Phyllobacterium zundukense: one gene and its partner. The protein of the gene in region 2 interacts with the protein of the main gene of each other region in a pairwise test. Links are inferred from orthologs where the notes say so. Each region holds a gene or a part of one and is shown on either strand. Other genes may lie near its edges.

Region 1 (3,915 bases), 300 kb from region 2 along the record:
GGGAGGCTATGAACATTGCTTCTTCTGTCCAAAGACGGCGCGAGAAAAAAGCCCAAACCTCTGTGCGCAAGAGCGATGGAAGGTCTGGATTCGTCCGCCACGCGGGTGTAGGATTCACGCGAGTGGGCAAGTGAGCCGGACCAAAGAAGTTCGGTCAGGGAGAGAAGCGCCGGTAATTTGCGACAATCGGAGCGAAAGCGCGCGTTAGGACATGAAGAATCAAAGGTGAAATGTGATGGAAAGCTCGCACGGAATGTGCGGGATGTCTTTGCTCGGCTCTCAACAACAGTGTAGATTGGCTCGGGCAATGAAAATCACAATGAAGGTGAGGTATCATGAGTCTGCGTGTATCTGGGAAACATATGGACATTGGTGACGCTTTCCGCATTCGGATTGAAGAGCGGATCGGGGAGATGGTGACCAAATATTTCGATGGCGGATATACCGGCCACGTAACCGTGGAAAAGCAGGGATCGCGATTTATTGCCGACTGCCTCATCCGCTTGGATACGGGTACGGTGCTGCAGGCAGCAGGCGAAGCGCAGGATCCGGTTCTTGCCTTTGACGCAGCGGGAGAGCGTGTCGACAAACGCCTCCGCCGCTACAAGCGGCGCTTGAAATCGCATCAGGCCCCAGGTTCGAATGGTGTTTTCGATGACGTTTCCTACCGCGTCATGGCGCCCGTGCCGGATGATGATGAAGATATTCCAGAAGACTATGCTCCAACCATCGTCGCAGAGACGTCGATGGCACTCAGAAGCATGAGTGTGGCATCAGCGGTCGTGGAACTCGATCTGAAAGATAGTCCTGTGGTTGTCTTCCGCAACTCTGGAAGTACGCAGGTTAATATCGTATATCGCCGCCCTGACGGAAATATTGGCTGGATAGATCCCTCGGCAGTGGCCGGCCAAAACGCTGCCCGGTAATGAGCAAAACGGATTCGTAGCGAAATTTGAACTATCGTTCGCGCTCGTGTAAGAGCGCGGACGGTAACTGGAAGGAAGAGAGATAATGGATCTGGGTGATCTCATTCAGCCTGACGCTGTCCTGCCCGCATTGAAAGTCAATTCCAAAAAACAGCTTTTGCAAATCATGTCGGAAAAGGCAGCCGCCTTGACCGGTTTGAGTGAGCGAGAGGTATTTGACACCGTCATGCAGCGCGAGCGCCTTGGCTCCACTGGTGTCGGCAATGGAATCGCCATTCCACACGGGAAGATCAACAGCGTCAAACGCATTGCTGGCGTTTTCGCCCAGCTCGAGACGCCTGTCGATTTCGAAGCGCTCGACGACCAGCCGGTCGATATCGTGTTTCTGTTGCTTGCGCCCGAAAATGCCGGTGCGGATCATCTCAAGGCCTTGTCACGGATCGCCCGTATGCTGCGGGATCCAGAGCGTATTGCAAAACTGCGCACTGCCCATGATGCGAGCCTGCTCTATGAGCTTTTAACGTCGCAGCCCACTTCAAACGCGGCTTGATTCACCGTTTATGCGTTTCAGCGAAAGCCGCCTCCGGGCGGCTTTTTCATGAGGAACGGTCGATCTTCCGCCCGTAAAGCTCAAGCCGATGATGGATAATGTCGTAACCAAGAGATCTGGCGATCTCCTCCTGCAGCTTTTCGATCTTGTCCGACTTGAATTCAATAACTGCGCCCGTATCGACGTCGATCAGGTGATCATGATGTTCACCGTGCGCCTGCTCAAATCGTGAGGGCCCGCCATTGAAGGCGTGGCGATGGATTGCTCCCATCTCCTCCAGCAGATTCATTGTGCGATACACGGTTGAGAGTGAAATGCTGTCATCGATCTCGATGGCGCGATGAAAGATCTTCATCGCGTCCGGGTGATCTTCCGTTGATGTCAAAATATCGAGAATGATCCGGCGTGGACGAGTGATGCGCACGCCTGCATTGCGCAGCTCTTTTTCATAATCCGGCTTCTGATTCAGGGCATGTTTCATGCGCGCAATTATGCGCCAGATCGGCGTCAGTTGCAAAGATTCTCAACTGGATAATCCAGCGAAACAGTTCGCGTGTTTCATTCAGGCCCTTCTCACGGCGAGAAAGAGACCGCCGCCAGCGAGTGAACGCGGGCGGCGGATTGATGTTACCCGGTAATGGCGGCGGCATCACTGACTGTGCTGCTTGGCGGCACTTCCACAAGTACCTTGTGCTCGCCTGAGGTTTCCAGCGGAATTCCACCATCGGCCTTGGTCAGCTTCTTGCCGTTGACGGTGACCTTCTTGCCGCCCTTGGCGGCCGGCTTTACCTCGACAGTGTAGCGGGCATCACCGTTGCGCAGTACAAAACTGAAACCGTCCCAATCCGATGGCAAGGCCGGATCGACGAACAGCCGGTCGTTCTGCCGGCTGATGCCGAGAATGCCTTCGGTTGCAACGCGATAAAGCCAGCCGGCCGAGCCAGTATACCAGGTCCAGCCGCCGCGTCCGCGCATCGGATCGACCGAATAGACATCCGCAGCCACCACGTAGGGCTCGACCCGATAGGATTCGGCCTTTTCCGCGTCCAGCGAGTGGTTCACCGGATTGAGTTTCCTGAACCAGCGATAGGCCTCATCAGCATCGCCAAGTCTCGCCATGGCAAGCACGGCCCATGTTGCGGCATGGGTATATTGCCCGCCATTTTCACGTACGCCAACCGGATAGCTCTTGATGTAGCCGGGATCGTGCCGCGACTTGTTGAAGGGCGGTGTGAACAGCTTGATGATATCCACTTCGTCATCGACGAGATGCGTTGCCACCGAATGCATGGCCTGCTTCGCCCGGTCCGGTTCGCCATAACCAGACAACACGCTCCACGACTGCGCGATGGAGTCGATCTTGCACTCTTCGCTCTTCTTCGAGCCAAGCGGTGAGCCATCGTCGAAATAGCCACGGCGATACCATTCACCATCCCAGCCGTCCTTTTCGAGAGCCGCCTTCAGGCTTTCGATATGAGCTTCCCAGCGCTGGATGCGATCCGTATCCTTGAAGTGTCTGGCGATGGGCAGGACGTCGCGCAACGTGCTGATCAGGAACCAGCCAAGCCAGACGCTTTCACCCTTGCCCTCTTCGCCGACACGGTTCATGCCATCGTTCCAGTCGCCGGTCAGCATCAGCGGCAGGCCGTGGGAGCCGGTACGGGCAATGGCGAGATCGAGCGCGCGGGCAGCATGCTCGTAGACGCTGACCTTCTCGCTGGAGATTGTCGGCTGATAGAAGGCATCGTGCTCGCCATCTTCCAGCGCCCGCCCCTCGATGAACGCGACCTGCTCGTCGAGAATGCTCATATCGCCAGTTACCGAGGTATAATGGGCGATGGCGTATCCGAGCCAGACAACGTCGTCGGAGATCTTCGTTCTCACACCGGCCCCTGTTGTCGGCAGCCACCAATGTTGAACATCACCTTCCTTGAACTGGCGGGCGGACACATTCAAAATCTGCTTTCGAGCAAGCGATGGATCGAGAATGAGCATGGACAGCGTGTCCTGCAGCTGGTCCCGGAAGCCGAAGGCACCACTTGCCTGGTAGAAGGCCGAACGCGCCCAGATGCGGCAGGCAAGGCTCTGATAGGGCAGCCAGCGATTGACCATCACGTCGAATGCATCGTCCGGAGTATCGACCTGCAATCCATCAAGGAAGTTCGTCCAGATCGCTTTGGAGGCCGAGAGCGTTTCCTCGAATGGACGCTTGTTATGTTCCGCGAGGATGCGGCGTGCCTCGTCGGCATTGCCGGCATCGCCCATATAGAACAGCACTTCCCTGGTTTCACCGGCAGCAAGTTCGATATCGATTGCAAGCGCGGCACATGGATCGCCACCCGCCTCGACAAGGTTCGACAAAGTCTTCGCCTGAAGCACGGCTGCTGGCCGATCGACCGTACCGAGCGCGCCCAGGAATTCGGCGCGGTCGGCTGTAAC
Region 2 (5,613 bases):
CTCACACTGAACGCACGCACCGAGGAAACCCTGCGTGCGACGGCCAAGGAGATTGCCGGCAGATACGGCGTCAAGGTGCAGATCGTTGCCGAGGATGTGACGACGGAAGCAGGACGTCAGGCGCTTCTGAGGGTAGAACCGCAACCGGATATTCTGATCAACAATGCCGGTGGTCCTCCTGCCGGCGTCTGGTCGGAATGGGGCGAGGAAGAATGGCTGAAGGCGATCAACAACAACATGCTGACGCCGATCCTTTTGATGAACGCCATCCTTCCGGGCATGATCGAGCGAAAATGGGGACGGGTGGTCAACATCACCTCGGGTTCAGTCAAATCCCCGATTGCGCAACTCGGGCTTTCCAATGCGGCTCGCAGCGGCCTGACCGGCTTTGTCGCCGGAACCGCGCGGCAGGTCGCCAAGCACGGCGTCATCATCAACAATCTGTTGCCAGGTTCGCACGATACGGATCGCACCAAGGGATTCATCGAACGGACCGCCAAGGAGAAGGGGATTTCCATCGAGGAGGCGCGGGCCGAAGCCCATTCTGGCAATCCGACCGGACGTTATGGTACGGCGGAAGAATTTGGTGCAGCCGCGGCTTTCCTCTGCAGCCAGTTTTCGGGCTTTATTGTCGGCCAGAACCTGCTGCTCGATGGCGGCGCATTCAATTCGACGTTGGGGTAGGCGAGTCACCCGGGCGGCTGCCAGCACCCCTCACTCCGCGATAAAACGATAACCAACACCGGCCTCGGTGCGGATGAACTGCGGATTGTTGGCATCGTCCTCGATCTTCGCGCGCAACTGGCCGACGAAGACGCGCAGATATTGCAGGTCTTCCACATGGGCGCCGCCCCAGACCGAGGCGAGAAGCTGGCGATGCGTCACCACCAATCCGGCATGCAGGACGAGGTGGACCAGCAACTGGTATTCCTTGCGCGTCAGGTGCACCTCTTCGCCATTGCGCGTGACAATGCGCTTGGTCATGTCGACGACAAGTCCGTTGGCCTCGAAGCGTGACGGGACGCTGGTACCCGCCACTTGCCGGCGCAGTGCAGTACGTACCCGCGCCAGCAATTCACCGATGCCGAAGGGTTTCTCGACATAGTCATTGGCGCCGAGATCAAGCGAAGCAATCTTCTCGGTCTCGCGGTCACGCGCCGACAGGACGATAATCGGCACGTCGGAAAAAGCCCGTACTGTCTCGATCACGTCCTTGCCATCCTTGTCGGGAAGACCGAGGTCGAGAATGACTAGATCGGGTGCGCTGGTGGCGATCAGCCGCTCGGCTTCGGCACCGGTCGAGGCCATGATGACCTCGTAACCCGAAGCGGTCAGCGCCGGATTGAGAAAACGCTGGATCTGAGGCTCGTCATCGACAACGAGGATGCGGTGCTGGTTCATGCCGATTTTGCCTCATCGTCGGGCGTGGCGGGAAGCCGGACGATGAACCGGGTTCCACGCTTGCGGATGGCGGGGCTTTCCGCCTTGATCGTTCCACCCATGGATTCAACGAAGCCTCGGGCGATCGACAAGCCAAGCCCTGTCCCCGGCGCGCGGCCATCACCTTTGGCGCGCCGGTAGAACTTGTCGAAAATCTTGTCGAGGTCCTTGGGCGGAATGCCCTTGCCCTGATCAGTGACGCTGATTGCAACTTCCGATTCATCCTGCCTTGCATAGATGGCGATGGGCCCATCTCCGGCATATTTGGCAGCATTGTCCAGCAAATTGAACAGCACCTGGCCGAGCATGGAGGGGTCGCCGCTCACCGTGGGAAGATCAGGAGCGATGCTGATCTCGATGGCGATTTCCGGTTTCAGTTTCTTCATTCGCTCGATGGACGAGGCAATGACGTCCGCCGCATCGACAGGCACATTCTTGACCTTGAGCGTCCCGGCTTCGATCCGCGTCATGTCGAAGAGATTGGCGACAAAACGTGTGAGACGCGCGGCTTCTTCCTCAATGGACAACAGGAGATCGTCGCGTGTGTCGGCTTTGATGCGGCTGCCAAGCTGGCGCAGGGTGGTCACAGCACCGGTGATCGATGCGAGCGGCGTCTTCAGGTCATGGGAGAGCGACGAGAACAGCGCGGTGTGAAGTTTTTCACTTTCCTGCAGTGCCGTGGTCTTGGCATTTTCCCGAACGAGCTGCGCGCGGTCGATCGCAATTGCTGTCTGATCGAGGATCGCGGTGAGCATGCGGTCTTCGTTCTCGGTCAATGGCGGATGGCGCTGCAAGGAGAGGCCCACTACACCGGCCACCCCATGCGAGGTGAGGATGGGGAGAAATTGCCAGTCGATCAGCGGCAATGTCGCCGTGTCATGGCCGGCACGTTCGTTTTTCTCATAAGCCCAGCGTACGGCGGTCATGTCCGTACCATCCAAGGTCATGTCCGGCGGCCATACGGCCTGTATCGCCAGGTCTTCGTCGTTTGGCAGCAGGATGGCGACGCCGGTTCCAAAGGTCGAATGCAGGTGCGTGGCCGTGGAAACCAGGACATCGTCCAGCCGCGCCGTACCGGAGAGCTTGCGTGAGAATTCGTAAAGCGCCTGAGTGTTCTTCGCCTGATTGCGCGAGCGGTCGACCTGGTCGCGCAATCGACCGGCAAGATCACCGATCATCAGGGCGACCGCCAGGAATATGATCAGCGAAAACAACTGATGTGGCTTGGCGATGCTAAGATCATGCAGTGGCTCGAGGAAGAAAAAATTGTACAGAAAAAAGGAGAGGCCGGCGGCGATAACGGCAGAAAGCCGACCGCTGATCATTGCCGAGAGGATCACGGCGACAAGAAACAGCATGGAAAGATTTTGCGGATGGACAATATTGCTTGCGCCGAGGCCAAGCAACGTTGTCACGCCCGTTGTAACAGCGGGAATCGCGATGGCGACCGCAAGTTCGCGGCGGGATCGCTTGCGCATTTTTGGCGGCACGTAGGGCGTACCCTGTTCTTCGCCGGTGACGATATGCACACCGATATCGGTAAAGCGCTTGATGATCTCGTCGGGCAGGGAACGCCGGAAGGGATTGGCAAATCGCCGCGACTTGGGACGCCCGACGACAATCTGGGTGACGTTTTCACGCCGGGCGATACGGAAGATTTCCTCGACGAAATCCTGTGCGATGACACGCCGTGTTTCTGCACCAAGCCGCTCCGCGAGATCGAGCAGTTCGTCGATGCGCCTGCTGGTCTCTGCGCCCGCATCATTGGTCTGGGTGAGTGAAACTACCAGCCAGCGGGCATTGAGCCCTGAAGCCAGGCGGCTGGCGGTGCGCACGACCTTGTCGGACAGGCTGTCGGGGCCGACGCAGACGAGCAGGCGCTCGCCGGTCGCCCAAGGTCCCTCGATGGCGTTCTGCCGCAACAGGTCGATCATCTGATCATCGACACGGTCGGCGGTGCGCCGCAGCGCCAATTCGCGCAGGGCCGTCAGATTGGCCGGTTTGAAGAAGCCTTCGGCCGCCCGTTCGGCATTGCCGGGCAGATAGACCTTGCCCTCCTTCAACCGTTCGATCAGTTCCGCCGGCGGCAGATCGACAAGCAAGACCTCATCAGCCCGTTTAAGGACCGTGTCGGGAACGATCTCGCGAACGGTAACCCCGGTAATGCTGGTGACCAGATCGTTCAGGCTTTCCAGATGCTGGACGTTCATGGCGGTCCAGACATCGATGCCCTGCCAGAGCAGTTCCTCGATATCCTGATAGCGCTTGGGGTGACGGCTGCCCGGCACATTGGTGTGGGCGAGTTCGTCGACCACGAGAATTTTCGGCTTGCGAGTTATCGCTGCGTCGAGGTCGAATTCTTCCAGCGAGCGGTCGCGATAGGTGACCTGCCGGCGAGGCATGACCTCAAGACCCTCCAGCAATTCCGCCGTCTCGGCGCGGCCATGGGTTTCGGCGAGACCAATGACGATATCGTCGCCATCTTCCTTCAGTCGGCGGGCGCGCAAAAGCATGGCGTAAGTCTTGCCGACGCCGGGCGCCGCTCCCAGAAAAACAGTCAGCTTGCCGCGCGTTTCACGGGCGGCAAGTTCCAGCAATTTATCGGGATCTGGTCGATTTTTTTGACCGTGATCGGCCATTTACGCCTCAAATTAATCATGCCGCCCGTCGATAACCGGCCGGGCACCAGAACGTTTAGCCCAGCTTGGCCGCAAATGCCAAGGGCAGACCCGCATCGTCGCTGAATTCATGCCTCTCATCAAGCTGCGACAGCGCATCTATTGACGGAGGGGGACTTCCTATGAAAAGTCCAGCGCAGTCAAATACAGCAGGAAATCAGAACGTGATCCGTCATATTGTATTCTTCAGCGCTCGTAACCCGGAAGACGTCGAGGCAATCGCCGCTGGCCTGCGGCGGCTTGGCGAAATTCCGCATTCCACCGTCTTTGAAGTGATGACGAACACCAAGACCGATCCGATCTCCGGTGAGATCGACGTGGTCGTCTATGGCGAGTTCAAGGATGCCGAGGCACTGGCTGCCTACAAGGCGCATCCGATCTACAGCGAGACGACAGCCGTCGTCCGCCCCTTGCGTGAACTGCGCATCTCCGCCGACGTGGTATCGACCCTGAGCTAACGAAAAGCCCGACAATTTGCCGGGCTTTCGAGAGCATACCTGGGAAGATGCGGTGCGAACTCAGCCTGCCTGGCTCATATCTGCTCCAGCGCTCAACTGACCTGCTTCCCAGCCGAGAATTGCCCGCTTGCGGGTCAACCCCCAGTGGTAACCAGTGAGCGCTCCGGACTTGCCGACCGCGCGATGGCACGGCACGACGAAGGAAACCGGGTTGGCCCCGACCGCCGCCCCGACAGCGCGCGATGCATTGGGCGAGCCGATATCAGCAGCAATATCCGAATAGGCGACGCATTTGCCCATCGGGATCTTGAGCAAGGCCTCCCAGACACGCAGCTGGAAGTCCGTTCCGATGGTGACGACCTTGAGCGGTCTGTCGGCACGCCATTCGGCGGGGTTGAAGATTCGGGCCGCATAGGGAGCGGTTGCGGCAAGATCTTCCACATAGGTGGCATTGGGCCAGCGGGACGACATATCGGCGAGCGCTTCACGCTCCTTTCCGGCGTCGGCGAAGGCAAGGCCCGCCAGACCGCGATCCGTCACCATGATCAGCGCCAGTCCGAATGGCGAGATGAGGAAGCCATAGCGGATGGTAAGGCCAGCGCCACGGGTCTTGTAGTCGCCCGGCGACATGCCTTCATGGGTGACGAACAGATCGTGCAGGCGACTTGGACCTGAAAGGCCCGTTTCATAAGCCGTTTCGAGCAACGGCATGCCCTCGTCGAGCAAGCGGCGGGCATGGTCGATGGTCACAGCCTGCAGGAAGCCTTTCGGCGAAAGGCCGGCCCAGCGGGTGAAGAGCTTTTGCAACGCTGTCGGCGACAGTCCGGTATCGCGGGCCAGCGTCTCAAGCGACGGCTGATCGCGGTAATCCTTGCTGATACGCTCGATGATATGGCTGACGATCGCATAATCGTCGCCGGTGGGGGTGATGTCCTTCTGAAGTATGGCCTGTGGTTTCATAGCTTTTAACCTCTCTATTGAGGATATATGACCACTCCAGTGCCGCTTCTGCCACCCGATTCTTGCAGGTAGCGAAA

What was found. The genes of interacting proteins can lie anywhere in the genome.
Region 1: the proteins of BLM14_RS18315 (region 2) and ptsN interact in binary tests that used the Escherichia coli proteins (3 or more experiments, as listed by UniProt). The link is inferred for Phyllobacterium zundukense from one-to-one orthologs.

What each region holds. Positions count from the first base shown.
Region 1 is NZ_CP017940.1:3,367,289-3,371,203, reverse strand. The notes cover bases 1-2,743. They hold ptsN (PTS IIA-like nitrogen regulatory protein PtsN), read left to right. Parts: upstream 1-1,011; coding sequence 1,012-1,476; downstream 1,477-2,743. Other genes in these bases: BLM14_RS16875 (glycoside hydrolase family 94 protein), read right to left, coding at 2,104-2,743; BLM14_RS16880 (Fur family transcriptional regulator), read right to left, coding at 1,523-1,957; hpf (ribosome hibernation-promoting factor, HPF/YfiA family), read left to right, coding at 336-926; rpoN (RNA polymerase factor sigma-54), read left to right, coding at 1-134. In the rest of the region: more of BLM14_RS16875, read right to left, coding at 2,744-3,915. UniProt on the Escherichia coli protein: Seems to have a role in regulating nitrogen assimilation.
Region 2 is NZ_CP017940.1:3,665,168-3,670,780, reverse strand. Bases 1,198-4,466 are described here. They hold BLM14_RS18315 (sensor histidine kinase), read right to left. Parts: upstream 4,080-4,466; coding sequence 1,398-4,079; downstream 1,198-1,397. Other genes in these bases: BLM14_RS18310 (Dabb family protein), read left to right, coding at 4,283-4,466; BLM14_RS18320 (response regulator), read right to left, coding at 1,198-1,401. In the rest of the region: BLM14_RS18325 (SDR family oxidoreductase), read left to right, coding at 1-684; more of BLM14_RS18320, read right to left, coding at 715-1,197; more of BLM14_RS18310, read left to right, coding at 4,467-4,576; BLM14_RS18305 (methylated-DNA--[protein]-cysteine S-methyltransferase), read right to left, coding at 4,637-5,536. UniProt on the Escherichia coli protein: Member of the two-component regulatory system KdpD/KdpE involved in the regulation of the kdp operon. KdpD may function as a membrane-associated protein kinase that phosphorylates KdpE in response to environmental signals.